DNA from 2 places in the Gorillibacterium sp. sgz306347 genome. Region 1 is predicted to be linked to the other one. Evidence: riboswitches for the same ligand, from Rfam matches in the RefSeq annotation. Region 1 holds a riboswitch; the other holds the start of a gene.
The links. A riboswitch is a leader RNA that binds a small molecule or an ion and turns the genes downstream of it on or off. The one in region 1 is predicted to bind FMN.
Positions count from the first base shown of each region.

Region 2: it holds a riboswitch for FMN, as region 1 does, so the genes downstream of both, ribD (bifunctional diaminohydroxyphosphoribosylaminopyrimidine deaminase/5-amino-6-(5-phosphoribosylamino)uracil reductase RibD) here and AC6I6H_RS07785 (DMT family transporter) in region 1, are expected to answer to the same signal.

Region 1 covers NZ_JCAPET010000010.1:68,102-83,462, forward strand. The annotation lists gene AC6I6H_RS07760 (CapA family protein) at 1-776, opposite strand, end outside; gene AC6I6H_RS07765 (MFS transporter) at 959-2,143, shown strand; gene AC6I6H_RS07770 (MFS transporter) at 2,167-3,375, shown strand; gene AC6I6H_RS07775 (O-methyltransferase) at 3,560-4,306, opposite strand; gene AC6I6H_RS07780 (THUMP domain-containing class I SAM-dependent RNA methyltransferase) at 4,361-5,530, shown strand; FMN riboswitch at 5,621-5,771, shown strand; gene AC6I6H_RS07785 (DMT family transporter) at 5,922-6,884, shown strand; gene AC6I6H_RS07790 (DNA topoisomerase III) at 7,105-9,264, shown strand; gene AC6I6H_RS07795 (MDR family MFS transporter) at 9,440-10,708, opposite strand; gene AC6I6H_RS07800 (hypothetical protein) at 10,727-11,575, opposite strand; gene AC6I6H_RS07805 (YuzB family protein) at 11,673-11,900, opposite strand; gene AC6I6H_RS07810 (HesB/IscA family protein) at 11,902-12,204, opposite strand; gene nfsA (oxygen-insensitive NADPH nitroreductase) at 12,351-13,094, opposite strand; gene AC6I6H_RS07820 (AI-2E family transporter) at 13,243-14,346, shown strand; gene AC6I6H_RS07825 (M14 family metallopeptidase) at 14,391-15,361, opposite strand, start outside.
Region 2 covers NZ_JCAPET010000018.1:81,478-96,838, reverse strand. The annotation lists FMN riboswitch at 805-991, shown strand; gene ribD (bifunctional diaminohydroxyphosphoribosylaminopyrimidine deaminase/5-amino-6-(5-phosphoribosylamino)uracil reductase RibD) at 1,165-2,322, shown strand; gene ribE (riboflavin synthase) at 2,322-2,987, shown strand; gene AC6I6H_RS11715 (bifunctional 3,4-dihydroxy-2-butanone-4-phosphate synthase/GTP cyclohydrolase II) at 3,045-4,301, shown strand; gene ribH (6,7-dimethyl-8-ribityllumazine synthase) at 4,309-4,779, shown strand; gene AC6I6H_RS11705 (segregation and condensation protein A) at 4,813-5,631, shown strand; gene scpB (SMC-Scp complex subunit ScpB) at 5,600-6,388, shown strand; gene AC6I6H_RS11695 (DUF2953 domain-containing protein) at 6,592-7,290, shown strand; gene fabV (enoyl-ACP reductase FabV) at 7,342-8,523, opposite strand; partial or broken gene ytfJ (GerW family sporulation protein) at 8,720-9,110, shown strand; gene AC6I6H_RS11680 (D-alanyl-D-alanine carboxypeptidase family protein) at 9,485-10,798, shown strand; gene AC6I6H_RS11675 (nucleoside recognition domain-containing protein) at 10,841-11,431, shown strand; gene AC6I6H_RS11670 (spore maturation protein) at 11,484-12,017, shown strand; gene AC6I6H_RS11665 (pseudouridine synthase) at 12,135-12,911, shown strand; gene AC6I6H_RS11660 (response regulator transcription factor) at 13,064-13,780, shown strand; gene AC6I6H_RS11655 (sensor histidine kinase) at 13,780-15,361, shown strand, end outside.

The DNA.
Region 1 (15,361 bases):
ACATACGGGATGCCTGCCCCGCTCAAATGATCGAAGGTATCAAGCAGCCCCTGCTGGCCGTAATCGAGAATGTGGTTGTTGGCCAGATTGACCAGGTCAAAGCCCGCCTTTTGGAAAGCCGGCAGCACCTCCGGCGAGGAGCGGTAGACGTATTCTTTTTGCTGCTTGGTGCCGCGTTCCGTAATCGGCGTTTCCAGATTGGCGATGGTCAGGTCGGGCCGCTGCAAGTAGGACAGCACCTGTTTATACGGGTAGTCGTACCCGTTTTGCGCCAGCAGCTTTTCCACGGTGCTCCCCAGGAGAACATCTCCGACAAACGACATCTGAATCCGGTCGGGATCGGTAAAAACGCCCGGGTCGTAAGGAACCGCAGGCGCAGCGGACGTCCCGCCGTCTCCCGCGGTACCGGCGGTGTCCGGGGAAGCCGTGCTGCCGGCGCTTCCCGGACTTTCCGACGGCGAACCGGCCGATGGCGCCTCCGTCGGGCTGGCCGCGGGCGTCGGCTCCACGGACGGTTCCGCGCTGGGCGGCAGCGTAGCGGACGGGGCGGCGGTCGCCGGCGGCAGGGTGGCGGCAGGCGCCGGCGGAGCGGCGGACTGTCCGGCCGCCGCCGTCGGCGAAGGCTGCGGCGCCTCCGCCTGCCGGGAATCGTTCCAAAGCCCGCGCACCGCCCAAACGATCAACACGGTGGCGGCCGCGGCGGTCAAAAGCAGCAAGCGGAACCGGCGCTGTTTCTTGCGCTTGCGGTTCACGCGCGACATGTTCGAAGATGGCATGGTTCAGAACCCCTTTATCTATGTATGAGTCAGTCGGAATGATTCCGCAACGGAACCATTATAGCAAACAAATCACCTCCCAACCACGCAGGCCGCGCCCTTCGCGCCGGGATACCGGGTGGCAATTGCAGGCCGTTTGCGTTACAGTTAAAGAATCTTGTCCGAAACGGGGTACCCTGATCATGAAAGCCGCCGCACCCGCCGCCTTTTCTCCGACCGGCCGGGACCATCTTGTTTTTGTGCTTGTCACACTGTGCTATTGGGCCTCCATGTACAGCTATGTTCCGGTACTGCCGGATTATCTGCAATCGCGCGGGCTGTCCCTCTCCTATACCGGAATTGTGCTGGGCAGCTACGGGCTCGTTCAGCTTTTTTTGCGTTTGCCGCTGGGCATCGCCTCCGACCGCCTGATGAAGCGCAAACCGTTCATGCTGCTCGGGCTGGCCTCCTCGGTCGCAAGCTGCCTGATTTTCACCCTGGAAGGGGCGGCATGGCCGCTTGCCGCACGCGCGCTGGCCGGCGTCTCCGCTTCGGCCTGGGTGGCGTTTACCGTGCTTTATTCGGCCTATTTTACCGCTCATGAAACGGCCAAGGCGATGGGCAGCATCTCCGTCATCACCGCCGTAGGCCAGTTGGCCGGGATGACCGGCAGCGGCTGGCTCGCCGATACCCGGGGGTATCCGTTTCTGTTCATGCTTGGCGCGGGACTCGGCTTGGCGGGACTCGCCGGCCTTGCGTTTGTAAAAGAGCCCGCGGGCGGCGTCGTCCGGGAGCCGATCCGGCTTGCCGGGCTGAAGCGTGTCCTGACGCCGTCCCTGATCTCCGTTTCGGTGCTGTCGATCCTGGCGCACAGCATTCTTTTTATCACCATGTTCGGGTTTACCCCGCTGCAGGCCCAGGCCCTCGGCGCCAGCAAATCCGATCTGATCTGGCTGGTATGTGCTTTTATGATTCCGCACGCGTTCGCCAATTTCGCCAGCGGCCGCTGGATCGCCCCCCGGTTTGGGGCCCGGAATACGCTGCTGGCCGGATTTCTCGCCAGCGCGGTCTGCACGCTGCTCATTCCCGCCGTCCCGGCTTACGGGGTACTCGCTCTGACGCAGGCGGTCAACGGCTTCAGCCAGGGCCTCTATTTCCCGCTGTTCCTCAGCCTTTCCATCCACGGCGTGGAACACGAGAAACGGGCAACCTCCATGGGCTTCTACCAGGCGGTTTATTCGCTCGGCATGTTTGGAGGCCCGTTTCTCGCCGGCTGGATGAACGATTCGTTCGGCCTCGCGAGCGGCTTTTACCTTGGGGGCGGAATCGGCTTGGCCGCCGCCGCTTTTTGCCTGATCCTGTACCGCAAGTCCGTCTTGACCGAATAAGGAAACAAAGGGAGTCCTTCTCAATGGAAAAATGGAAAGTCAATCTGTCCGTCCTCTGGCTGGGGCAGTTTATTGCGCTGGCCGGCACAACGATGGTCACGCCGTTTCTGCCGCTTTACCTTCAGGAACTCGGCATGAGCGATCCGCATGAGGTGGCCATCTGGTCCGGGCTGATTTTTTCCGCCAACTTTGTCACTTCGTTTATCTTTCAGCCGATCTGGGGAGGGGTCGCCGACCGGTACGGGCGGAAGCTGATGCTGCTTCGCTCCGGCTACGGCATGGCGATTGTCATCGCCTGCATGGGCTTTGCCACCAACGCCTGGTGGCTTCTGCTGCTGCGGCTGCTGAACGGCACCATCTCGGGCTTTGTCCCCGCGTCGGTGACCGTTTTGTCGGCCAACACGCCGAAGGAAAAGATCGGCTTCGCCATGGGCATGCTCCAGTCAGGCGGCGTGGCGGGCACGATTCTCGGCCCGCTCATCGGCGGCCTGCTGGCCGACGTGATCGGCTACCGGCACATTTTCTTCCTGACCGGCGGGCTGCTTGTTGTCGCATCCCTGCTCATTACGTTCCTGCTGCACGACAATTTTGACCGGAAGGCCGCTTTGAAGCAGCCGAAAATGTCGCTTTTCCAAAGCTTCCGCGAGCTTTCCCATGTCCGCGAGCTGCCCGCGCTGTTCTCGGTGACGTTTCTGTTCCAGTTCGCGCTGCTCGGCCCCTCGCAGCTTCTGCCGCTGTTTGTGCAGGACCTGCACGGACAAGCCGAAAACCTGGCGTTCTTCGCCGGCCTGGTCAGCTCCGCAAACGGGATTTCGAACATGATTGTCTCTCCGTTCCTCGGCAAGCTCGGGGACCGGTTCGGCTCGCAGCGGGTGCTGAACCTCTGCCTGATCGGCGTCGCCTGCTCTTTTATCCCGCAAGCGTTTGTAACCTCCGTCTGGCAGCTGTTTGCCATGCGCTTCGTCCAGGGCATGTTTATGGGCGGGCTGCTGCCCTCGGTGTATACCCTCATCCGCAAATATACCCCGGAGGGCATGGAAAGCCGGTCCTACAGCCTGAACACGAGCACGCTCGCCCTGGGCAATGTGCTGGGCCCGATCACAGGCGGGTTAATTTCCCCGCTCTATGGAATTCAAGGCGTGTTTCTCGTATCCGCCGGCCTCCTGCTGCTCAACGCGCTTTGGGTGCGCCGGTCCCTGAACCGGCCGAATCGCGCGCAGCGTCCGGCTTGATCCGGCTTCCGTAAACGAAAGGCCGTCATACGCGGCGTCCTTCCTGAAATAACGTTTCGGGCCGGCCATATGTTGCAGGCCATTTCCTTGCTGCCCGTCCCTCGCATCGTCATCCGCAGTAAGCGGCAAAAAAACAGGAGCATCCGAACGTCATCCTTCGATGACGCCGACGCTCCTGTTTTTGCTAATGCGGCAGAATGGAAGTTGCGACCGTTCGCCGTTCCCCCTTCACCCGGGCGATCGCAAGCCCGTCATAACCGGGCAGCAGCGTGCTCTCCAGCCGCGGGTCCGAGGCGACCCGCTCGTTGAACAGCCGGATGCCGCGCACGCCCGGTCCGTCGCTTGCCGGGTCCAGCGTCTTCCCGTGCAAAAAGCAGTTGTCTCCGACGATGACTCCGCCCGGACCGGTCAGCCGGATCGACCATTCGAGGTAGTCCGGCGCCTGGATTTTGTCCGCGTCGATAAAAACCAATTCAAACCTGCGGCCCTCGTCCGCCAGCCGTTTCAGGCTTTCCAGCGCGTCGCCGGTGCGGTATTCGACATTTCCGGCAAAACCGGCCCGTGTCAGCTGCTCCAGCGCGACCCGGGCGAATTCCTCCTTCAGCTCCAGCGAAACAAGCCGTCCGCCGGACGGAAGACCGCGCGCCAGGCAGATGCCGCTGTAGCCGCCGAGCGCTCCGATTTCCAGCACCGACCGGGCGCCCGCTATTTTCACCAGCAGCGTGAGCAGCCGTCCATAGCCCGGCGAAACCGAAATCTCCGGCATGCCGTTTTGCCTGACGGCTTCAAGCGCTTCCTCCAGCTGTTCATCGCGCGCATATAGGGAATCCGCGTATCGTTCCGCTTCCTTGCTGTCCATTTTCCTGTGCCACTCCCTTGTCTGATCCGCCCGCTTCCGCCGATGTTTGTCATCCGTGCAGGCTTTGCCTATACTCTAACTATACAAGATTGCCACCCAAAACAGAAAATGAAACGGAGCTAACCGATGAACATGCAATTGATCGCCACCTGCCCCATGGGGCTGGAAGCCGTGGTCGCCCGGGAAATCAAGGAACTGGGCTATACGGATTCGTTCACCGAAAACGGACGGGTCACCTTCAAGGGAGACGCGGACGCCGTCTGCCGGGCCAATTTGTGGCTGCGGTCCGCGGACCGGATTCTCGTGAAAATGGGCGAATTCCCGGCGCGGACCTTTGACGAGCTGTTTGAAGGCACCAAAGCGCTGGACTGGCCGGACTGGATTCCCGGTGACGCGGAGTTTCCTGTCGAAGGCCGCTCGCATAAATCCCAGCTGTCCAGCGTTCCCGCCTGCCAAGGCATTGTCAAAAAAGCCGTCGTCGAAAAAATGAAATCCCGCTACCGTTCCGACTGGTTCCCGGAAACGGGCGCGCGGTACGTGATCGAGGTCGCTCTCCTGAACGACATTGCCACGCTGACCATCGACACGACCGGCCCGAGCCTGCATAAGCGCGGCTACCGCAAGCTGGTCACGGAAGCCCCGCTTAAGGAAACGCTCGCCGCCGCGATGATTCTGCTCAGCCGCTGGACGCCGGACCGGCCGTTTTACGACCCGTTTTGCGGCTCGGGCACTCTTCCCGTCGAGGCGGCGATGATCGGCTGGAACCTCGCGCCCGGCCTGCGGCGCTCCTTCCCCTCCGAGCATTGGCCGATTATCGGCGACAGCGCCTGGGAAGAAGCCCGCGACGAGGCCTACGATTCCGTCCGGGATGATGTGCCGCTCGACATTCGCGGCTCCGACATCGACCCGGCCGCCATCGAGGTCGCCCAGGCGTCCGCCCGCGCGGCGGGGCTGTCGAAGGAGCTGCGCTTTTCCGTGGAGCCGGTTTCGTCCGCAAAGCCGCAGGGAGAAAGCGGCTGCCTGATCACAAACCCGCCCTACGGCGAGCGCCTAGGCGACAAAGACGAAGCGACCGTCGCCCTGCGCGGGCTTGGCTCGATGATTCAGCGGCTGGACAGCTGGTCGGTTTTTGTGCTGACGCCGAGCAAGCAGCTGGAGCATTACTTCGGAAAACCCGCCAACAAAAAGCGCAAGCTGTTTAACGGCCGGATCGAATGCGCCTATTACCAGTTTTTCGGCAGCCGCCCTCCCCGCACACCCGGTTCCGAGGGCTCCAAAAACCCGGCGGAAAGCTGATTTCGCTGCCTGATTCGCCGCTTGTGACAATGTTCACAATTTTGTCCTTGACTGCGCGGGGATTTGGAGTAGAATCAAAAGAAAACGAATAAGGATCTTCGGGGCAAGGTGAAATTCCTGACCGGCGGTGAGCGTGCGATCGAAGCGCGCAAAGCCCGCGACCCGTATTCCTCTGCAGGAATGCGGCTGACCTGGTGAAATTCCGGGGCCGACGGTAAAGTCCGGATGGAAGAAGATCGGAGACAGACATGCGCGCGTTTTTTGAAACACTCGCCGCACGTTTCTTTAATCCGGCCCCCGTACGTCGAATTTTTCGACTGCGGGGGTTTCTTGGTTTGACGGGTTCCTTGTTCGCAAGAAGGAGACAAACGAAGTGAGCGCAAATGTCAACATGGGTACGGAGATGGCGGTCGGAAAACCAAGGTTTAAATTCGGAGCCGGCAGCGGGTTTTGGCTGGTCGTGCTGGGAGCGGCGCTTTGGGGCGTAGACCCGCTGTTCCGGATCATTCTGCTGAAGGCGATGACGCCGGCGCAGATCGTTTTGCTGGAGCATGTGCTGATCGTGCTGTTCGTGATACCGATGATCTGGAAACGGCGGGGTGAGCTGCGGGGACTGCGCGCCAAGCACATCGCCGCGCTGCTCTTCCTTTCCTGGGGCGGCTCGGCGCTGGCGACGCTGCTGTTTACAATGGGCCTGCAATCGGGCAATCCCAACGCCGTGCTTCTCCTGCAAAAGCTTCAGCCCCTGTTCGCGATCCTCATGGCGCGGATGCTGCTGAAGGAAACGCTGCCCCGCCGGTTCGGTCTTTTGCTTGTCCTCGCTTTGGCGGGCACGTACCTGCTGACCTTTGGCTTTACCCTTCCGTTCGGCCACTGGAACGATTTTGCGCAGATCGGCAGCCTGATGTCGCTTGGCGCAGCGGCGCTATGGGGCGGATCAACCGTCATGGGCCGGCTGTCGCTCGGCAAGCTGCAGTACGAAACCGTCACGTCCCTCCGGTTCATCCTGGCGCTCCCCTTCCTGTTTGCCATTACGTGGAGCCAGGGCGCAGCCTGGAACCTGCCGGAAGGCTTCGGCGCCAACGCCGCCGTTTTCATTAATTTGATCGGGCAGGCGCTCCTGCCGGGGCTGCTGGGCATTCTTGTGTATTACAAAGGACTCTCCACCATCAAAGCTTCGGTCGCCACTCTGGCCGAGCTCAGCTTTCCGATGGTCGGGGTCGTCATGAACTGGATCATTGTCGGGCAATGGGTCAAAATCCACGAAATCGCCGGGTTTCTGCTGATCTGGACCGCCCTGTTTATCATTTCCCGCCAGAAGGACGCTGCCGCCCCGCTGGCAAATGCAGCCTGAGGCTGCGAGGCCCCTCCTATAAAGCGCTGCATGCCGACCGCCTCCCTGTCCGTGACCGGGACGGCGGGCGGGCTTTTCCCGGCCTCCCGTTTCGTGGTATTCTTATAGCGATTGAACCAAGAAGTTTAACGAGTCTGTCAAGACTGCGAATGACCGGAACGAAGCGGCCCGCCACGATCCATCCGCGGGCCTCTTTTATGCGTTCGGAAAGGAATCGCCGATGAAAACCTTTGTTTTGGCCGAAAAACCGAGCGTCGCCAAGGAGATCGCCCGGGTGCTCGGCTGCACGAACAAGCAAAAGCATCATTTTGAAGGCCCGCGCTATGTGGTCACCTGGGCGCTCGGCCATCTGGTTACCCTTGCCGAGCCCGAGGATTACGACCCCAAATGGAAAACGTGGGAGCTGGAAAGCCTTCCGATGCTGCCCGAGCCGATGAAATTGAAAACGATCCGGGAAACAAGCCATCAGCTTCGCGGCATCCGCGAGCTGAGCCGCCGGTCCGATCTGACGGACCTGGTCATCGCCACCGACGCCGGACGCGAAGGCGAGCTGGTGGCCCGCTGGATCATGGACCAGATTCAGTGGAAAAAGCCGTTCAAACGGCTCTGGATTTCCTCGCAGACGGACAAGGCGATCCGGGACGGCTTCGCCGCGCTCAAGCCGGGCAAGGATTATGACCGGCTGTTCCGCTCCGCCGTCTGCCGGGCGGAAGCGGACTGGCTGATCGGCCTCAACATCACCCGGGCGCTGACCGCCAAGCACGGGGCGCAGCTGGCTGCCGGACGGGTGCAGACGCCGACGCTCGGCATGCTGGTGCAGCGGGAAAAGCAGATTAAGAGCTTTCAGCCGGTGGAGTACCGCACCGTGGAGGCGGATCTCGGCTCGTTCAAGGCGCAGTGGAGATGCCCCGAGAACGGAGAAGCCCGCCTCTTCGACATTCCCAAGGCCGAGCGGATTGCGGGCGGCCTCGGCGGCAAAACGGCGGAGGTGATTGCCGTCAAGACAGCCGAAAAAACGATTCCCCAGCCGCTCGCTTACGATCTGACCGAGCTGCAGCGGGACGCCAGCAACCGGTACGGCTTTTCCGCCAAGCAGACGTCCAATGTGCTGCAAAAGCTGTACGAGCAGCACAAGCTTGTCACCTATCCGCGCACCGATTCCCGGTATTTGACGCAGGATATGGCGCCGACGCTGAAGGGACGGCTGGAAAGCGTCGCCGTCGGCCCTTATTCCGCGCTGGCCCGGCCGCTTCTGGTCAAACCGCTCCAGGTGACGAAGCGCATAGTGGACTACAGCAAGGTAAGCGATCATCACGCCATCATCCCCACCGAGCAGTTCGTCAATCTGAACGCGCTGACGGCTGAGGAACGGAAGCTGTACGACCTGATCGTCCGCCGGTTTATCGCGCTGTTCTATCCGCCCTGCCGGTATGAAGAAACCACGCTGACGCTGGAAGCCGGCGGCGAGCGGCTGTACGCATCCGGCCGGATCATCCGCGAGGCCGGCTGGAAGGACGTGTACGGCGAACGCGAGCTAACCGACGCCGACGAGGAAGACGGCAAGCGGCCGGACGGCGAGCCGCGCTCCGATTCCGGCGGCCGGCAGCAGCGGCTTCCCGATGTGAAGCGCGGCGACAAGCTGCCGGTCAAGCGCGGCGTGCTGAACCGCCGCTTCACCGAGCCGCCCGCCCGCTTCACGGAAGCGGCGCTGCTCGGGGCCATGGAGAAGCATGGCCTGGGCACGCCGGCAACCCGCGCCGACATCATCGAGAAGCTGCTCGGCACGGATACGATCGAGCGGCAGGGCGCGTCGCTCACTCCGACAAGCAAAGGCCTCCAGCTGATCGAGCTGGCCGCCGAGGAGCTGCGGACGCCCGAGCTGACCGCCGAGTGGGAGCGCGAGCTGGAGCAAATCGCCCGGGGCAGCGGCGACCCCGGCCGGTTCATGCGGTCCATCCGCGAGAAAACGGTCCGCATGGTGGAGGACGTCAAAAAAAGCGGAGCCGCCTACAAGCCGCATAACCTGACGCAAAGCCGCTGCCCGGAATGCGGCGAGCGCCTTCAGGAGATCAAAAGCAAGCGCGGCAAGACGCTGGTTTGCTCCTCCCGCGAATGCTCCTACCGGCGCGCGGCCGAGCCGGCGACCTCGAGCAAGCGCTGTCCCCAATGCGGCAAGCGGATGGAAATCCGGACCGGCAAGGCGGGCAAATTCGCCCAATGCCGTCCCTGCAACCTCGTGGAAATGCTGGACGGAAGCGGCGGCGGCCGGAAAGCTGCGAAGGAAAACCGGGCCCTGGTGGAACGCTACCAGGATGCCGCGCCGCCAGCAAACAGCCTCGCCGACGCGTTGAAAGCGGCCATGGAGAAGAAGAAGGGCTAAAGCCGGCCGGGAAGTCGTTCCCTTTGTCTGCGGCCGGACTCTCCTGCTCGCTAGCGAGTGTCAGTCAAAACGCCATGCATGCAAAAACTCCCCTTTGCCCGATCCCGACAGGCATTAAGGGGAGTTTTTTTGTATGGTTTCTTCCGGCGACAGCGCCCACCGCGTGTAATTCCGGTCAGTCCGCCGCCCGTGCCGCCGCCGAAGTGTTCCGGGCGGCCTGCCGCTCGGTGAGCGCATCCCCTCGCCGGTAAAACCAGATGGCGCTGAGGGACAGCGCGGCCATGACCGAGAACAGCGTGCCGCCGCCGGGACCGTCCAGCAGGAAACCGCCTAGCAGCGGGCCGATAAACGCGCCGATGTTTTGAAACGACTGGGCGCCAAAATAGGTGCCCCGCATGCCGTCCGGGGCGATGCGGTCGATCAGAACGCTGCCCGCCGGGAAGGAAAGGATTTCACCCAGGGTAAAGACGAACATCGACGCCAGGAACGTGACGGAATTAAAGGAAAAGGCGTAGCCCAGATTGCCGAACGCATACATGATCATGCCGACGGTAATCGCCACAATCGGCGATCGCTTTGCCGACCAGGCGGACAGGGGCAGCTGGAACAAAAGCACGGCGATCGCGTTCAGGCTCAGCATGGCCGCGAACAGCTCTACGCCGCCGACAAAATCTCTTTCCAGGTATTGCGCCAACGTCACGCTCATCTGCGAATAGCCGATGGAGCTGATGGTCGCTCCGAGCAGAAAATAGCGGAACCGGACGTCCTGGCGAATTACGCTCCAGGCCTGGGCCAGGGTCGTGTCTTTTTTCTGCTCGCTTTCGATCTTGCGGATGCCGAAGACAATCAGCAGGATATGCAGCGTAAAGGCATACAACAGATAGACGACGCCGGTCAAAATAAAGGCGAGCGAGGCGTTGCGGGTGCTGAAATAGGCTCCGGCCAGCGGCCCGACCGCGACGCCCACGTTAATGGCAAAATATCGCAGCGAAAACACCTTCATCCGTTTTTCCTTCGCGGTTAAATCGGCCATCAGCGCTTGCGAGACCGGTTCAAAAAAGGAACGGCACAGGCCGTTGACGATATTCAGGAAAACAAAAACAAGCGGTTCCCGGGCCACGCCAAACCCGATAAAAACGCCGCCCCAGCCAAACAGCGCCGCCAGCATGACGGTGCGCCGCCCGATCCGGTCCGAGATCGCGCCGCCGAAAAAACCGCCGATGGTACCGGCAAGCGACGAGACGGCGATGATCAGGCTTGTGCCAAAAATGCCGGTGTCGCCGGACCGGCTCAGGTAAATGGCGAGGAACGGCAGGCTCATACTCGAGGCGCCGCGCGCCATAACCGTTCCGATCAGAAGAATATGGACGACGGGGTGAAGCTCTTTCAATTGGCCCCAATACTTCCCCGGGGCCTGCATAAAGGAACGATAAAATCGGCTCATGGCTGCTCCAATCCGGCATTATTGCATATTGATCTGACGGTAAAAGTCCCGGCTTCTCTTGCGGCTGTACGCAAAGGAAGCGAGCAGGGCCGCGAGCAGCAGGGCTTGCGCCGACAAGGTCTCCCAGGTGGACGAATAAACAAGAACCCCGTCCAAAAAAACCGCCGGCGTCGCCCCCATCGCCCCCTCCGCCTGGAGCCGGCCGACGCCGACGCCGACCAGGCGAAGCGCCAGCGCCGCGGATAACGCCGGTCCCGACAGCGCGAACCAGCGGATGTCCCGCTTGTCGGGCAGCCGGGGCAGCGCCCATCCGGCAACGAACAGCATAAGCGCGCCGAGGGGAAGACCGGCAAACCAGCCCGCAGGCCCGGTTTGCCCGGCTACGGCGGGCAGATAGAGCGCCCCTTCGGCCGCTCCGCGGAGAACGGTGAGCGCCGCCACCCAAGCCAGCCGGCCGGGGCGGCCCGCCTCCAGCGCATTGGCGGCCCGCAAGCTGACCTTCTGCCGCCAGGCGGCGGCGGGCTGGCCGGTATGAAGGCGGACGCCGACGGTGAGCAGCAGCAAAGCGGTCCCGATCGGCAGCCAGCCGCTTTCCGCGCCGGACAGCAGGCGCACGCCGGCGATACAAGCCGCGGCCCATAACACTGCGCCGGCAGCCAGGCCGCCCAGCGCCCCGCCCAGCGCAAGCCGTTTTCCCCGATCCGGCTGCTGCGTACCCAGCCAGCCGGATAAGGCCAGCAGGGTCAATCCTCCGTCCAGCAGACTGCGGACGAGCAGCGCCGCCGCATCGAAGGCAGGCCAGCCCGCCGCCGCGGGAAGCACGGCGGCCGCGAGCACCGCCGCCGTCCAGTAACCGTAACGTGCCATTGCCGATCCCCCGTCTCCCTCAGGCCCGCAGCCGGATTACAAAAAAAGCGCCTTCGCAGGCGCCTTTCTTCTCCCGGTCCGCTTGTACGCGAACCCGTTAGTGCTTGACGAACGGAGCCGCCTTCTCCACGGCTTCGTCTTCCGTCGGAGCCGTGATATAGCGCCCGTTGATAAAAATAAACGCTTTGCGGGCGCAGGGCCCGCAATACGATTTGCACCCGACGGTGATCGTGGCGTCCGGCGCCAGCTTGCGGAGCTTCGGAAGAACCGTCTTCATCTTCATGTGCTTGCATTTGTCGCAAACGCGGATGTCGTTGGCTGCCACCTTAGTGATCCCCGTGGTTTCCTTTGCTCGGGTTCGTCACCACGAACCCCTCCTGCGGAAGATACAGGTAATCAATGATGATCCCGTCCAGAAGCGGCTCGTTGCGGTCGAGAAGAACCTCGATGCCCTTGTCGGTCGCGACGGTTTCGTCCTGTTCGGTAGGGTTGTCCAGATCCATGGCATAATGCGCATGGTCGCCGTGCTTGTGCGTCACGAGGACGCGAAGCTTCAGGCCCTGGTTTTCTTCCTTTTCCAGTTCCTTTTGTATCACTTTGGCCGCATTGCGGGTAATTTTGCATTTCATCGGTCTTTTTGCACCTCGGTATCTTTTTTCTCATTGTAAAAGAAAGCCGGGTCCCGCGCAACCGGTTCGCGTCGGAAAGCTCTTCCGGCCGGAGCCGGGGTCGAAATCATGGCCGCCGTCTTCAAGCGGCGCCGGGCCGTTCGCGTCTACTCCCAGCGAAAGCCCTGCTTGTCCAGGTAGTCTTTCAGATGCTCGCGGGCGGGAACCGGCATTTTGCGCGCCATCGCTTCCGACCAGGAGGTATCCAGCCTCCCGTTCGAACGGGCGCGCATGTAATCGCGGTACACCGCGTCATACTCCCGCAGCGCTTCTCCGATACCTTCCCGCCGGTACCGCTCGTTGTGCAGCACGGCGCTCATCGGCAGCCGCGGACGCGGTTCGGGGTCCTGCGCCGGTTTACCGACGCACATGCCGAACACGGGGTAAACAAGCTCCGGCAGCTCGAGCAGCCGGGTGACCTCCGCGCTTTCGTTCCGGATTCCCCCGATGTAAACGATGCCGAGGCCAAGGGATTCCGCTGCCACAGCGGCGTTTTGCGAGGCGAGGGCCGCGTCGACGGTCGACACGATGACGTTTTCCGCATTCCGCGCCACGTCCGTTTCTTCGCCCGCCGCCAGCCTGACCGCAACCTGAAGCCGGTACAGGTCCGCGCACCAGACGAGGAAAACCGGGCAGCTCTCCACATAGCTTTGGTTTCCGCACAGGGCCGCCAGCTGCTTTTTCATCGCGGGATCGCGGACGGCAATGACGCTGTACGCCTGAATCCCGCTGGAGGTAGACGCCATCTGGGCCGCGCCGACGATGGCTTCCACCTGCCGGTCCGTGACCGGCTCGTCCGTAAAGCTGCGGATGGAGCGGTGCCTCCGGAGCAGATCGATCGTTTCGTTCATTTTCGCAAGTCCTTTCCCGAAGCTCTTTCCGTTGGAGTATAATCGGATTATAACAAAGCGCCCCGGACGATTCCAACCGTGAAACCGGATGTTTTTCGTTCCCGTATTAAGCTTTCAAAACCTGACGACACAGGAGAGTGCCGCCCCGATGATGCCGTTTTACCGAAAGTATGCCCGCACCGTGTTTGACATTGCTTTGATTGTTTTGACGGTTTATCTGTTTATGCTGCTTTTCAGTTTCCTGTTTAAAATCGCCGCTCCGATCTTGTACGCCCTGGTCATTTTTGCGGCTATCGAACCGCTGGCCAAACGTCTGCACAAGCTGGGTATGAAGAAATCGCTCGCCTCCGCCATTTCCACCTTGCTGTTTGTGGTGATCATTCTCGGGATCATCGTGGGACTCGGCGCGATTCTGACGACACAGCTTCTCAGCCTGTCGAGCCGCATTGCCAACTTCCCGGATACCGTCCAGTCGCTGATCGACAATTACTCCGGGGAATGGGTCGAACGCTGGAACGCCATCCCGCCCGACGTCGCCCTCAAGATCCAGGAGTACGGCGGCACGATTGTCAGCAAGGTATCCGGCTGGGTGAGCGGCTTTCTGATGGGCTTGTTTTCCTGGCTCACTTCGTTCTCTTCGTTCCTGGTCAACTTTGGCGTCGGCATTATTCTGGCCTATTTTCTGAGCATTGAAATCGACTGGTGGAAGCGGCTGGCTACCGACAAGACGCCCAAGACGTTCAAAGGCGCGTTCCAGTTTCTCCGGGTGAACGTGCTGGCCGGAATCGCCGGCTACCTCAAATCGCAGGTCAAGCTGATTACGATCACGTTTGTCGTGATTTTCGCCGCGCTCCTGATTCTTGGCGTGAACAACGCATTTGCCATCTCGCTGCTGGCGGCTTTTTTCGATCTTCTGCCACTGCTCGGTGTCAGCGCGGTATTCCTGCCCTGGATCGCCTATTTGCTTATCGTCGGACAGACGACCCTGGCCCTCTGGCTCGGCTTGCTGCTCGCGGTGGTGCTGCTGGTCCGGCAGGTGCTGGAGCCGAAAATTACCGGGGACACCCTGGGCGTATCCGCGTTTACCATGCTCTCGTTTATGATGATTTCGCTGTCCATTTTCGGGGTTGCCGGCCTGATTCTGTCGCCCGTGCTTATCATTACGCTGAAAGCCTTGTACGAGCAAGGATACTTGAAACGGTGGATTCGCCGTCCGGAAGGCGAATACGACGAAACGCCTCCCTGGGCTTAACCGGCCATTCGGCCGAAATGCCAAAGCCGGAGCGGGAAAACGGATTACGATCCGTTTTTCCCCGCTCCGGCTTTTTCGGCGGCGGCTTCCGCCGCTTCCAGGATGATTTCGGCCATTTCCCGGTACAAATCGGGAAACTGGCCGGACGGCAGCGGATGGGTTCCCCTGCCTGCTTCAACCGTGAACCCGGGACGCCCGAACGCCTGGATAAACCAGTCCTTGTATCCCGCATCGCTTCCCGTCAGCACGACCGGCGTGTAAAAGCTGCGCCGCGCCAGCCGGCGGGCCAGCTCCTCCGAGCCGGAAGGCTCCAGGCCCCGGTAGGTATAGTAGATTTCCTGTCCTTGGGTATGAAACGAAAGCACCGTCCAAAACCCGTTTTGACGGGTGTATGCGGCAAGTGCAGCCGCCTCCGGCTCCGAAAGCGGCGCCTCCCCCGACCAGTCGCGCGGACCGGGGCCGGACAGGCCGCGGCGCACCTTTTCCTCCTCCCATCCGGCGGGGAACTGATCGTTCAGATCGACTCCGCGCGCATTCGCTTTCCACCGGCTGAAATCGGGACTGCCAAAGTTCCATTCCAGCAGCTCCCGATAAAGGGGGTGAGCAGGCGAAACGCCCTCCTGCACAAGCTCTACGCCGTCCGGGTTGACCATCGGGACCGCCCAAAGCGAAACCTTTTGCAGCAAAGGCCCGACCGTTCGTCCCCGGAACGGGCGTTTTTCGGCGGCCGCCCGGCAGAGGTCTTCCAGGATGGCGGTCAGCACAGCGGCGGCGATCCATTCGTTGGCGTGAACGGCCGCATTCAAATGGACGCGGGCGGCACCCGAGCCGATGCGCAGCGCCCAAAGCGGCTTGCCGAGAACGCTTGCGCCGATGCGCTCCGCTTCCGCGATGGCTTGCCGCGCGGCGATGCGGCTTACCGCTTCCTCCAGCTCGGGCGGACCAAACACGTAGCCGGGCTCCTCGGGCGAGGGCAGCCTGCGCGGCGGCAGCGAAAGCGCGCTGCCCGGCGCCG
Region 2 (15,361 bases), on a different contig from region 1:
TCAGGAGAGAATGGGCGTCAACTGTTTGCACATGGTGTTTTTACCAGACGTGCGTTTCTAGCTGGCCCCCGCTCTCCTTGACGTAGGCATACCATGTGGTACCCAACCCACGGATAGCAGCGTGCCGACCGTCGCTCGCTTATTTGCTCCCGCGCCATGCGTTCGGGCCCCCGATTATGGAGCGCTTGACAAAAACGTTCATAGCAATCATTGAGCTTATTGGATGATTTGAGGGGGCTTTTCCGTTCATTTCAGCAAATAAGGCCTCTCGCAACCGTTAGCCACCCATGCACTGGCGGGCACCACAGAAAATGAAAATAAAGTTGCGTTATTTCAAGGTGGATTTTTTGGCTATGCCGTGGTCCAATGTCCATCACGCGCCGGGAGCTTTGGTCATGGGGGCGCCGGAAGCCGGACAAATTCTAACGGTTGCCAGCGAGCTTATTTGGCTTAAAACGAGACGTTTCAAAATCTAACGGTTGCCACGGAGCTTATTTGGCTCGGAGAAGGGGAGTTTTGGTCTTTTGAGGGCAAATAAGCTCTCCCACAACCGTTAGAAATGGAAACAGGGGTTTTTTGGGCGAATAAGCGCTGTGGCAACCGTTAGCCACCCATGCCCTGGCGGGCACCACAGACGATGACGTTGCGTTATTTTCAGGTAGAAGGGTACGTGAGGAAATGCTGGTCTGTTGGCGGAACCGGCGGCTGGAGTTTCGGGCGGCAGGGCTGTACTTAGGTCATATGAGAGACCGATTGCTTGCAATTTTTACGGACGGAGGGTAAAATTTATTCAAGCGTTACAAGACGTTCCTTCGGGGCAGGGCGAAATTCCCTACCGGCGGTGAACCGCGCGCGAAGCTTTGGCTTTTGGCGCGTGCCAGTCCGTGACCCGTTTTTCGCTGGCGATGGTTGTTGACCAAGGCGGCGATCAACGGTGGATCCGGTGCAACTCCGGAACCGACAGTTAAAGTCTGGATGAGAGAAGGAATACGGAGCAAACAGAAGCAGGCGCCGGAATGTACTCTTTTTCACATGGCGCGTTTGCTTTCAGGCCGGGTTTTAACGGCCCTATCTCTGTATGATCATGCCCCCGAACGAAGACGGGGGCTTTTTTGCGTCCCCTGTGCGGAAGCCCCTAATCCAATCAAGCGGAGATGAGAACGGATGAATGCCCTTACCCACGAAGCATACATGGAGCTCGCCCTTCAGCTGGCGGCCGCGGCCTCCGGTCAAACGGAGATTAATCCGGCGGTCGGCTGCGTCGTTGTGAATAACGGCCGTATCGTCGGCATGGGCGCGCACCTGAAGCGGGGCACGGCGCATGCGGAAGTGCACGCGCTCAACATGGCGGGGCCGGAAGCGGAGGGCGCCACCGTGTACGTCACACTGGAGCCGTGCAGCCATTACGGCAAAACGCCGCCCTGCGCGGAACGGCTCATAGCCGAGAAGGTGGCCCGGGTTGTCGTCGCCGCGAGCGACCCCAATCCCTTGGTCGCAGGAAAGGGGCTTGCGCGGTTGGCGGACGCCGGGATCGAAGTGATCCGCGGCGTCCGCGCGCAGGAGGCCGAGCGGCTGAACGAAGCGTTCAACAAGTACATTCGAACACGCCGTCCGTTCGTCACGCTCAAGTCGGCCTCGACGCTGGACGGGCGGATCGCGACCGAAAGCGGGGACAGCAAGTGGATCTCGGGCGATGCGTCCCGCTCTTTTGTCCATTTGCTGCGGCACCGCAACCAGGCGATCCTGGTCGGCGTCGGAACGGTGCTCGCCGATGATCCGCTGCTGACCACCCGCCTGCCCGTGCCGGCGCTGTCTCCAATCCGCGTGGTTGCGGATTCGCGGCTTCGCATGCCGCCGGAAGCCCGCATGCTTGCGGATGGCGGGCCTCCCGTTCTTGTGCTGGCCGCAGACGGCGCGGACCCGGCCCGGCGGCGGGCGCTCGAAGCCCGCGGAGCGGAGGTGCTGCTATGCGGCCGCGGAGAACGGGTCGACCTTGCGGCCGCCATGGACCAGCTGGGGGCCAGGGAGATCGGCTCGGTGCTGCTTGAGGGAGGCGGCCGGCTGAACGGTGCGATGCTGGCGGCCGGGCTGGTAGACAAGGCGGTGCTGTTTTACGCTCCGAAAATTGTCGGCGGCGAACGGGCGCCCGGCTTGTTCGATTTTGCCGGCGTCGACCGGATGAGCGATGCGATTCGACTTGAGCGGACGGAGGTGTCCGCCTATGGAGAGGACATTTGCGTTACCGGTTACCCGTCCAACGCATGGAAGGCTCCGGCAGCCGTGACAGCCGGGAATGAAGGCGAAGCAAAGGAGGAAGGCTGATGTTTACCGGTATAATTGAAGAAATCGGCTTTCTCCAGAAGGTCAGCCGGCAGGGGCAGGCAATGGTGCTGACCATCGCGGCCTCCCGGATTCTGGAGGATGTACGCCTCGGCGACAGCATTGCGGTCAACGGCGTCTGCTTGACGGTGATCCGGTTTGACAGCCAAACCGTCTCCATGGACGTCATGCCGAATACCTACCGCCGCTCCAACCTGCGGACGCTTCTTCCCGGGTCCCGCGTGAACCTGGAACGGGCGATGGCGGCGGGCGGCCGTTACGGCGGCCACATCGTGCAGGGCCATGTCGACGCCCCCGGCGTCATTAAGGGGCGAACGCCCGAAGAAAACGCCGTTGTGTTCCGTATCGAGCCGGAGGACAAAGCGATCCTCCGCTACGTTGTCTCGCAGGGCTCAGTCGCCATAGACGGCATCAGCTTGACCGTGGTGGAGGCGGGGCTTACGGATTTTACTGTCTCCATTATTCCGCATACGCTTGGAGAGACCATCTTGGACGACAAGCATCCGGGCGATGCGGTCAATGTGGAATGCGACATTCTCGGCAAATACATCGACCGGCTGCTTCGCTTCCCGGCCGACGCTCCCGAGGGCGCCCGGAAAACCGGCGGCGTAACGGCGGGCTTTCTCGCCGAGCACGGATTCATGTAAGCTTCATGATTTATCCGAAGAAAACCGTTATTTTGGTTGAACAAAGGAGTGTAGGGAATGGAAGATCAAACCAAGCAAGCCGAGATCCGCTTCGATCCGATTGAGGAAGCCATTTACGAGCTGATGCAAGGCAAGGTCATCATCGTGGTGGACGACGAAGACCGGGAAAACGAAGGCGATTTGATTGCGCTGGCCGACCGGGCGACGCCCGAAGTTATCAACTTCATGATCCGGGAAGCGCGCGGGCTCGTCTGTGTTCCGGTAACGGAGGAGCGGGCGCAGGAGCTGGAGCTGAAGCCGATGGTCGAGCGCAACACGGATTTTCACGGCACCGCCTTTACCGTTTCCGTCGATCACAGCGAGACGACGACGGGGATTTCCGCCTATGAACGGTCCCGCACCATTCAAGGCTTGATCGACCCGAAAGCGAAGCCCGGCGACTTCCGCCGCCCCGGCCATATCTTTCCGCTGATCGCGCGCAAGGGCGGCGTGCTTCGCCGCGCCGGCCATACGGAAGCGGCGGTCGATCTGGCGCGCATGAGCGGAGCTTACCCGGCCGCCGTCATCTGCGAAGTCATCAAAGAAGACGGCACGATGGCGCGTGTGCCGGATCTGATGGGTTTTGCCAAGAAGCACGGACTCAAAATCATCACGATCCGCGATCTGATCCGGTACCGGAACGAAAAGGAAAACCTGATTCACCGCGAAGTCGAAATCAAGCTGCCGACCGACGCGGGACAATTCCGCGCCGTCGCCTATACCAACGAAGTCGACGGAAAAGAGCACGTGGCTTTGGTCAAAGGAACGATTGACGGCTCCGTGCCGGTGCTGGTCCGCGTGCATTCGGAATGCCTGACCGGCGACGTGTTCCACTCCCACCGGTGCGACTGCGGGCCGCAGCTGGATGCGGCGCTGCGCCGGATCGAGCAGGAAGGCACCGGAGTGCTGCTTTACATGCGGCAGGAAGGCCGCGGAATTGGCTTGATCAATAAGCTGAAGGCGTATAAACTTCAGGAAGAGGGGTTGGACACGGTAGACGCCAACCTGAAGCTGGGGTTTGCCCCCGATCTGCGGGATTACGGCATCGGCGCGCAAATTTTGAAAGACCTGGGCGTGCGCAAGATCCGCCTGCTGACTAACAATCCGCGCAAGATCAAAGGCCTGGAGGGCTACGGCCTGGAGGTGACGGAACGGGTGCCTCTTCAAATGGAGGAAAACGAGGACAACACCCGCTACCTGCACACCAAACAGGAGAAGCTCGGCCACCTGCTGACGTTTGTGGAACAAAACGAACCCCAACTCCCGAAAGGATGATCGTCCCATGGTGAAAGTGTACGAAGGCAATCTGATTTCCGAGAATCTGAAATATGGCATCGTTGTCGGCCGGTTTAACGAATTCATCGTCAGCAAGCTGCTGTCCGGTGCTTTGGACGGCTTGAAGCGGCACGGCGCAGGCGAAGAGGATGTCGAGGTCGCCTGGGTTCCGGGGGCATTTGAAATTCCGCTCGTCGCGCAAAAAATGGCCGAAAGCGGCAAATACGACGCAGTGATCGCACTTGGCGCCGTAATCCGCGGATCGACGCCGCATTTTGAATATGTTTCGAGCGAGGTCTCCAAAGGCGTCGCCGCCGTCGGCCTGAAAACCGGCGTTCCGACGATCTTCGGCGTGCTGACCACAGACTCCATCGAGCAAGCCATCGAGCGCGCCGGCACAAAGGCCGGCAACAAAGGCTACGAAGCGGCCGTGACGGCTATCGAAACGGCGAACGTTATCAATCGGCTGAAGGCCTGACGCGAAAGGACCGCCGGAACAGGGGAACCGCGCATGAACGAACAAACGGAAGAAACCGTCGGCCATCCGAAAGTCACCTTCCGGCTGGAAACCTTTGAAGGACCGCTGGATTTGCTGCTTCATCTGGTCGATAAAAACGAAGTGGACATTTACGACATTCCGATCCGGATGATTACGGATCAGTATATGGAGTATCTGGCGATGATGCAGGAGCTGGAGCTCGACGTGACCAGCGAGTTTCTGGTTATGGCCGCCACGCTGTTGTCCATCAAAAGCAAAATGCTTCTGCCAAAGCCTCCGGTCATCGAGATGGAGTGGGAGGATTTCCCGGATGACGGGGATTTCGACCCGCGCGCCGATCTCGTCCGGCAGCTTATCGAGTACAAGAAATACAAAGAGATTGCCGAGCATCTTCGGGAAAAGGAGGTCGAGCGGAGCCTGATTTACACGCGGGAACCGGTCGATCTGGCCCCCTACGCGCCCGTCGTGCAGGAAAACCCCGTAGAAGGCCTGGCGCCCGCCGATCTGATGTGGGCGTTTCAAAAGGCGCTCAAAAAGATGACGGTCCGGCAGTCCGTCGCCCGGATCCGGCGGGATGAAATATCGGTCAAGGACCGTATCCGCCAGGTAATCCGGCAGCTGGAGCTTGAAGGCGGGAAAGCGCTGTTTACCCGTCTGCTGGAAGACAACTACTCCCGCGAGGAAGTGGTGGTTACGTTTCTGGCGCTGCTCGAGTTGATGAAAATGAAGCGAATCGTCTGTTACCAGCACGGCTTGTTTGACGATATCGTAATCCAGGCAAGAGAGGATGGAGCGTCGGTTGCACCCGAACCCGATGATACCGATTATTGAAGGCCTGCTGTTTGCGGCAGGCGATGAAGGACTGGACGCGCGTCAGCTGGCGGACGTACTGGAGCTGGACACCCGCTCGGTCCGCGAGCTGGTGGAGCTGCTCCGGCGGGAGCTGAAGGATGCCGGCCGGGGCGTGCAGATTGTCGAATGGGCGGGCAATTACCAGATGACCACCATTCCGGCGCACGCTCCTTATTTCGAAAAGCTGGCCGAAGCCCCCAACCGGTCGTCGCTGTCCCAGGCGGCGCTGGAGACGCTGTCCATCATCGCTTACCGCCAGCCGATCACGCGCGTGGAAATCGAAGAAATCCGCGGAGTCAAATGCGAACGCGCCCTTCATACCCTTGTCGCCAAGGAGCTGGTGGAGGAAACGGGCCGCGCCGAAGCGGTCGGCCGGCCGATCTTGTACGGCACAACCAAGGCGTTTCTGGATTACTTCGGGTTGGCCAGTCTGCGGGAGCTTCCCGATACCTCGCTCTTTGAGCATTCGGACAACATGGAAGAAGAAGCGAGGATGCTGTTCGACCGCCTGGATAATGAACAGGAACAGCTGACGTTTGAGGATATGATTCGTCCCGTTGACGGGCCTTCCGTTCCGGAGGAACCCGACTTGTTTGCGGAGCCCGGCCTTTTGGCGGCACCGGAGGAAGAGGACCGGTCTGCCCGGACAGGGGAGCCCGGCGGCGGAGCGCCGGAAGAAGGCAGAGAAGAACCGGATGAAGCGATTGGCGTTTCGGAAAATGACAAACCGGTTTGACGGACTTTTCCTTTCCTGCATGGCATTCCCCGATCGGAGCATACTAATCCGTGTGTCTGGACGCTGTTTCGGCAGCTGAGGACCACGGGTTTTTTCTTGCTCGGGCTGCCGCGGTGAATGCCATTTCCGGTTAAAAATCCATACCGTGAAAATGTGCGAAGCGGGCGCCTTTTCTTGATAGAACGCCGGATGGAGGGGTTGCGATGGGTTGGGCGGGTTGGACAGTGGCGGGTCTTTTGCTGATTCTTCTGATCGTGGCGGTCCTTCTGTGGATCAGCCGGATCCGCATTACCGTGGAATATGTCCGGGTTGAGAAGAACGACCGTTTTCGGATGCAAGTGACGGCGTTTTTCGGCTTGTTCCGGTTCAATTACGAGATACCGGTCATCGATTTTGAAGGGCTGCTGAAAGGGGTCCGGTTAAGCACCGCCCGAAAAAGTCAGCTTGGACCCGGGCAGTTGCAGGAAACGGAAGGAAAGGAAGAGGTGAACCGGGGATTTTGGCAAAAGGGGCAAAAAATAAAGCAGCTGGTCGAAACGAACTTTTTCCACTACGGTGCGTGGCTGAAAAGAACACTGGGACATGTCCGCTGCACCGACTTTACCTGGTTTTCGGCTGTCGGCAGCGGCAATCCGGCATACACCGCCATTTTGTCGGGGTCTGCGGCTGGCATGAAAAATGTGCTGGTCGGGCAGGCATCCCGCTTCGTCCATTTTGATGCGGAGCCCCGCATGAATGTGCATCCCAATTTTGCCGGGGTTCAATTCGATACGCGGCTTCATGCCGATCTCTCCATCCGTGCCTCGTCGGCCTTGGCGTCCGGGTTTGGACTGCTGCTTCGCGCTCGAAGCATTGGGGATTTGAAGAAGCTCCGAAACGCCATCAAGCGGATCCGGCAATAACCGGAATCCGCTTGATGGTTTTTTGGCTATGCGGTTGGAGGGGAGGGGCGTTTACCAGCCCGCAGCCGGTTCCGTCTCCGCGTTGTAGTCCACGCCGGCAAGACCGAAGCCGAACAGCTTGAGGAAATCCTCCCGGTACCCGTCCATGTCGGCCAGTTCGTTCAGGTTTTCCGCGTTTACCTTCGTCCAAAGAGCGGCAACCTCTTCCTGGACGTCGTCTCTCATTTCCCAGTCGTCAATCCGAATCCGTCCCTGTGCATCCAGCTCCGGACCGGCTCCCGCGTAAAGGCGCTCCGCCAGAAGACGGTGCATCTGCTCGATGGTCCCTTCATGAATCCCTTTTTGCTTCATGACTTTGAAGAGCAGCGAGATGTACAGCGGAACGACCGGTATGGCGGAGCTGGCCTGCGTAACAAGCGCCTTGTTGACGGAAACGTAGGCATGTCCGCCGATTTTTTCGGCCAGCAAGCCGTCGAGACGCCGTCCGGTTGCTTCCAGATGATCCTTTGACCGTCCAATGGTTCCTTCCCGGTAAATGGCATGCGTAATCGCCGGACCGATATAAGAGTAAGCGATTGAAACGGCGCCCGGCGCCAGTGCGTCCGCTTCCAGAAGCGCATCGATCCAGAGGCTCCAGTCGTCACCGCCCATGACAGCGACGGTTTGGCGGATTTCCTCTTCAGTGGCGGGGGCCACCGTGATCGGGTTGACGGCCCCGGTCATGAAATTGACCGTTTTGTCCTCAAACGGCTTGCCGATCGGTTTGATAACCGATTGGTACGTTTCCCCCGTTTGCGGATCGGTCCGCCGGGGAGAGGCCAGGCTGTAAACGATCAGGTCGACCTGTCCGAGATTTTCCTTGATGGTGCGAATGGTCTCCTGCTTGATTTCGTTTGAAAACGCGTCTCCATTGATGCTGAAGGAGGCCAGCCCTTCCGCACGGGCCGCTTTCTCGAACGCCGCGGTGTTATACCAGCCGGCGGAGGCGGTGCGGTCCTTCTCGGCCGGACGTTCAAAGAAGACGCCGACGGTGGCTGCGTCCGAGCCGAAGGCCGCGGCAATGCGCGTGGCGAGGCCGAAGCCGGTGGACGCGCCAAGCACCAGCACGCGCTTCGGGCCGTCTACGGACGGTTTGCTTTTTATGTAGTCAATTTGTTCCTGAACATGGGCGGCGCAGCCCTCTGGGTGGGCATTCGTGCAGATAAAGCCGCGGATTTTCGGTTGAATAATCATTGGCAACGCTCCTTTATGCTCCGTGATGCGAGAAGCAAATTCGATTTATTATAGCATGGATCGCCTTCGGGCAATAGCCGAATGCCGTCTTTCGGCCAGTGAAGGAATAAAGGACGCTTACATACTTTTGTCCGTTTGCGGAGAAATTAAGCGGGATACCGGCACCACAGCATGAACCAAACAGGAGGGAGATCCAGTGACAGAACATCCGATTCAAGGCCTCATGAAAACGGCCATGGAGCAAATTACGGAAATGGTTAACGTCAACACGATTGTCGGCGATCCGATCGAAACCGGGGAAGGCGACGTCATCATGCCCATTTCCCGCGTCAATTTCGGCTTTGCCGCAGGCGGCAGCGACTTCACCACTGAAAACGGCGAGGAAGGCGAAGACGCCAAAAACGCGCAGATCCAATTGCCTTTTGGCGGCGGCAGCGGCGGTGGGGTATCGATTAACCCCATTGCATTCCTGGTGGTCGGAAAAACCGGCGTCAAGGTCGTTCCGCTAGACAACCAAACGCATATTCTGGAGCGCCTGATCGATTCGGCGCCTCAGGTGGTGGACCGGATTCAAAGCATGTTCCAGGGAGGCGCCGCAGGCGCAAAAATGGGACAGCCCATGGGCGGCATGATGGGCGGCGCCGGAATGTCCGGAGGAACGGGCATGACCGGCGGTGCAACTGCGGGCATGATGGGCAGCGGTGCGGGACAGCAAACCGGCGCGGGCCTGACGAGCGGCGGAACGGGAACCCAAAGCGGCAACAGCTTCGGCGGATTTTCCGGATCGAATCCCAATTCCGGCAACAACGGCCGTTATTCCTGAGCAGTGCGAAGCGCACCCTCCAAAAATTAACGCAAGATCCAAGACCGTATGGCCATCCGGCCATCCGGTCTTTTTTTTGCGGACATGTTCCCGCATGGACGGGCATATCTTTTACCAAAACGCGGAGGAGTGGAGGCAGTGCGGCGAACCGTCTCGATTGTGTGCGCATTGGGAATGGCGGCGGGACTTCTTGTCCCGGCCGGTTCATCGGAGGAGGGAGTGAAAGCGGAAGGAGCGGCTTATGCTTCCGCACCGGCGACGATGGATGTTTTTGCCCAAACGGACAGCCCGTCCGCCGGAATCGCCGGGGATTCGGCCGTCCCTTCACAAGCAGCGGTTTCGTCCGGCTTACCGGCCGCCAAGGGAGTGGACATCAGCGCCGAAGGGGCTTCGCTAATCGATGTAAGCTCCGGACGCATAGTCTACAGCCGGAATGGCGACAAACGGCTACCGATTGCAAGCTTGACGAAAATCATGACCGCCATCGTGGCGATCGAGGAGGGTGACTTGTCATCCAATGTAAAAGTCGGCCGGAACGCTTACGGCGTCGAAGGGTCCTCCATATACTTGAAGCTCGGGGAAGAGATCGGACTCGGCGACCTGCTTTACGGGCTGATGCTCCGCTCCGGCAACGATGCGGCTTCCGCTATCGCCGAACATGTGGGCGGCTCGCTGGACGGCTTTGTCCTTCTAATGAACCGGAAAGCGGGTGAAATCGGACTCGCCAACACTCATTTTGCCAATCCGAGCGGTCTTGACGCCCCTGAGCATTACTCGACCGCCAACGACCTGGCGCGCCTGACGGCTTATGCGCTGCGCAATCCGACCTTCCGCGAAATTGTCAAAACAAAGACCAAGCGTGTCTCCCGCGAGGATGAACCCTGGGATACCGTATGGAAAAATAAAAACAAAATGCTGCTGCAATACCCCGGCTCGGATGGGGTAAAGACAGGCTTTACCAAAATCGCCCGGCGCTGTCTGGTCTCTTCGGCTACGCGCGGCGGCCAGCAATTGGCCGCGGTTACTCTGAATGACGGCAACGATTGGGCGGATCATGCGCGGATGCTGGATTACGGCTTTGCCGAATACCCCCTTCGCACAATCGTCGAGCAAGGGGAGAAGGCGGGAGACGGGTTCGCGGCGGCGCAGCCGATCCGCTACCCCGCGTCGGACAGCGAGCTCTCCCTGTTCCGCCGGGAAGTGAAGCGGATAGCGGAGGATACGCTCGATTACCGGCTCGGCGAGCGGGCTCGTCTGGAGGTTTGGTTTGGGGAGACCCGGGTGGGCAGTGTTCCCCTCAAACCGGAAGAGCCCCAGCCAGGAAACCCGGGGAATTCCGCAGCGCTCGGCTCGGCGGACGGCGCCTTTATGGAGCAGACGGGATTTGTGCGCCGGTTTTGGGCAAACCTGTCCGGGCTGTTTCGGGCACTGGCAGGCGGAAACGAAAATTAAAGCTGATAACGGCAAGGTTCTCGCAAAGGGGCGGAGAAACGCATGGTGAATTTGATCTGGTTGTTTTTTATCGTCACCGGCTTTGGAGTAGCGGCTGCAAACGGCAACATTGAAGCCGTCACCAAAGCCGTGTTCGAAGGCGCGGAAACGGGCGTGACCGTTTCTCTCGGCCTGGTCAGCATCCTTACCTTCTGGCTCGGCATCATGCGGATCGCCGAAGAGGGGGGGCTTTTGCGCATTATCGCCAAAGGGCTTCGCCCGGTGGTCCGTTTTCTGTTTCCGGGCGTACCGGCGAATCACCCGGCTGTCGGCTACATCATGTCAAACATGAGCGCCAACCTCCTTGGCCTGGGGAATGCCGCCACTCCGATGGGCATCAAGGCGATGCAGGAGCTGCAAACGTTAAATCCCGACAAGGAAAAAGCAAGCCCGGCCATGTGCACGCTGCTGGCGCTCAACACTTCCAGCATCACGCTCATTCCCACTACACTGATCGCCATCCGCATGAATTTCCACTCCATCAGCCCTGCGGACATCATCGGCACAACTCTTTTGGCTACCGCGGTTTCGACGCTTGCGGCCATCGCGGTCGACCGGTATTACCGGGCGCGCGAGCTGCGCCGAAAAACTTGACATCGCCTGCCGAACGCCTGGCAGAAATTTCGCATAGGGAGGAGCTGAGCCGTTGTACCCGATCATTACCGCTCTGTCGGCCTGGGCAATCCCGGCGATTATTGTGTTTATTCCGCTTTATGCCGCCTTCCGGAAAGTGCCTGTTTACGAATCTTTTGTTGAGGGAGCCAAGGATGGGTTTCAAACCGCCGTTTCCATTATCCCCTCCCTGGTCGGCATGATGGTGGCGATCAGCGTGTTCCGCTCATCCGGAGCGATGGATTTGCTGGTCGGTCTGGCGAGGCCTCTGCTGGATCGCCTCGGCATTCCCGGAGAAGTGCTTCCGCTGGCGATTTTGCGGCCGATCACCGGTGCGGGCTCGCTCGCGTTTACGACCGATTTGATCCGTCAGTTCGGCCCCGATTCCCTTATTGGCCGGATCGCTTCCACCATTCAAGGAAGCACCGACACGACCCTTTATGTGCTGACCGTCTATTTCGGAGCGGTGGGTATCCGCAAGGCGGGCTATGCGCTGAAGGTTGGGCTGATCAGCGACGCCGTCGGCTTTATCGCTTCCGTGATCGTTTGCTCCATTGTTTTTGCTTGATCGGTTCGCCCGGCCTTCTCCCGCTTCAAGCCCGGCTTTCTTTGCGTTGGCAAAGAAGGCCGGGCTTGTGGTTTCGACCGCGTATGGGTATGATTACAAATGAGGTGAACCGACAAAATGGAACGTTTGCAAAAAGTGCTGGCCCAAGCCGGCATCGCGTCGCGGCGGAAATGCGAGGAATACATTACGGCCGGGCGGGTGGAGGTTAACGGGGAAGTTGTGTCCGAGCTCGGAGCCAAGGTGGACCCGAAGAACGATGTGATCAAGGTGGACGGCCGTCCGATCCAAAGCGAAGGAAAGACCTATCTGCTTTTACATAAACCGAAAGGCGTGATTACCAGCGCCAAAGATCCGAAGGGCCGGAAGGTGGTGTCGGATTATTTGCCTGGCGTCAAAGAGCGGGTATACCCGGTCGGGCGGCTGGATTACGATACGGAAGGCCTTCTGATTCTCACCAATGACGGCGAGTTTGCGAATTTGCTGACGCATCCCCGGCATCACGTGCCCCGGACCTACCTGGCGACGGTAAAAGGGGTGCCGCACGGCAGCGTGCTGGAACAGCTGGCATCCGGTGTCAAGCTGGAGGACGGGATGACGGCGCCCGCCATTGTGGACTACCATGACGTGAACCCGGAGAAGAACGAATCCGTGATTTCCATTACGATTTACGAAGGACGCAACCGGCAGGTGCGCCGGATGTTTGATAGTGTCCGGTTCCCTGTCATCCGCCTGCGCCGCATCCAGTTTGGACCGCTGCAGCTCGGCGGGCTGCCGCGCGGCAAATTCCGGCCGCTGAGCAAGGATGAAGTGGAGCTGCTGACCCAATCGGCGTTGGAGGCGGGGAAAAACGCCGACAGCCGTCCGAAGGCTCCGCCGGTTCAAAAAAAGAATTAACGAATTCGCCAATATTCGCTATAATAAGGGGAGGTTTTGTTACAATCCGACAGCGGATAGCCCACCGAACCGGATGTCCGGTAGCCGCTTAACGGCTTTTCCGCTTTTTTTATACACCGGAGTTTAACCGGAAAGCGCTGGGAGGATCTATAATGGCAGAGAACAAGGAAAGCATTTTAGTCGTGGACGACGAAGAGCGGATTCGCCGCCTGCTTCGCATGTACCTGGAGAAAGAAGGGTATGCCATCGACGAAGCGGAAGACGGGGAAACCGCGCTGCAAAAAGCCGTTGATCACGACTACGATCTGATCCTGCTGGATTTGATGCTCCCCGGAATCGACGGCCTGGAAGTGTGCGCAAGGCTGCGGCAGTACAAGGCGACCCCGGTCATTATGCTGACGGCAAAAGGAGAAGAATCCAACCGCGTGCAGGGCTTTGAGGCGGGAACCGACGACTATGTGGTCAAGCCTTTCAGCCCGCGCGAGGTGATTTACCGGGTCAAGGCGATTTTGCGCCGCTCTTCGGCCACCGCTTACCTCTCGAAGGGAGCCAACTCCAGCAACAATATTGTTTTCCCCCATCTGCTGATCGAGCACGACGCCCACCGCGTGATGGCGGGCGGCCAGGAAATCGCCCTCACTCCTAAGGAGTACGAGCTGCTGCATTACCTCGCCGTTTCTCCGGACAAGGTCTTTTCCCGCGAGGAGCTGCTCAAGGATGTCTGGAATTATGAGTTTTTCGGCGACCTGCGGACCGTGGATACGCATGTAAAGCGGCTTCGCGAAAAGCTGAACAAGGTATCCCCGGACGCGGCGGCGATGATTACCACGGTCTGGGGCGTCGGCTATAAACTCGAGGTGCCCAAATAATGTTCCTGTTTCGCAGTATTGTCGGCAAGCTTTGGATGACGATTATCGCACTGGTGGCAGTTGTGCTGATCATCCTGGGCTTGTTTCTTTTTCGCTACATTGACACCAGTTTTCCGGACCAGGCCGGCAGCCTGGAGAATACGGCGGGACAGCTGGCCGGAAAAATCGCCGGTCGCACGGACGACTCGGTCTATCTGACTGCGGTCCGCGATATGCTGGCCCTGGAGGACTCCGGGATGGCTTTATTGGATCTCGGCCAGGCTCCGCAGGCCGCTCCTCCGATTTTGCTGAACGGAGAACTGTTCTCTGCGGCCGAGCTATTTACCGACGAGCAGCTGAATGCCGTATACAGCGGTCGGCAGGTCGACGCCCGTTATTCAGCCGCGGATGGCACGGAAGGGGACTATATCCTGATCGCCAAGCCGCTGCAAGGCGAGGGCGGGACGGTCCGCTACAGCCTGCTTCTGTACCAGTCCGAGCAGCGGACCGAAACCACCCAGTTCTATGTGAAGCGGGTGTTTGTTTATGTCTGCATTATGGGCTTCACCATGACGACGGTGTTTGCCTTTTTCCTGATCAGCCGGTTGAACCGCCCGCTCATTCTCCTGCAAAAAGCGGCCGAAAATATCCGCTCGGGCGATTTGAAGCAGCGCGTCAAATTTGATTATTCCGATGAGATCGGCCAGCTGGGACACACCTTTAACCAGATGGCGGACAAACTGGAGCGGACCATTGACGAGCTGCACCGGGAACGGGACAACCTGGACAGCGTTTTGCGCAGCATGGGGGACGCCGTTATTTCGTACCGCGTGGACGGGACCATCATTTTTCTTAATCCCGAAGGCGACAAGCTGCTCCAGGAATGGTCGCGGGTGGATTGGCACGGCTATGGGGAGCGGGAGGACGACGGAAGCTCGAACGAACCGGTGCGGCTAGAAAATGCAGCAGAGCCCTGGCAGCTTGTCCCGGGCCCGCTGCGGCATCTGCTGGAGCTTGTAATCAAGGAGAAACGGGAGGCGGCCGACAAGCTGCACGTGGAGGGCCGTGTCTGGTCGGTTGTTATGGCTCCGCTGTACACCGGCGGAACGGTCCGCGGCGCCGTCGTGGTGCTGCGGGATCAGACCGAGGAGTATAGGGCGGACAAATTCCGCAAGGACTTCGTAGCGAATGTCTCGCATGAGCTGCGAACGCCTCTTTCCATGCTGCAGGGATACAGCGAAGCGCTTATTGACGACATCGCGGGAACGCCGGAGGAGCGCAAGGAGCTCGCCCAGATCATTTACGACGAGTCGCTGCGCATGGGCCGGCTTGTGCGCGACCTGCTTGACCTGGCACAGCTGGATACCGGCAAAATGCAGTTTCACTTTGTGGAAACGGACCTGGACGTGCTGGTCTCGCGGGTCCACCGGAAGTTTGCGGCTTTGGCCAAAGACCAGGCCCTGCATCTTCTGATCGACCTTTGTCCCAGCCAAAACCAGCGGATTTTGGCCGACGAGGACCGGCTGGAGCAGGTGCTGACCAATCTGCTGGACAACGCGATCCGTCACACGCCGCCCGGCGCCTCCATCGCGCTGCGCACCT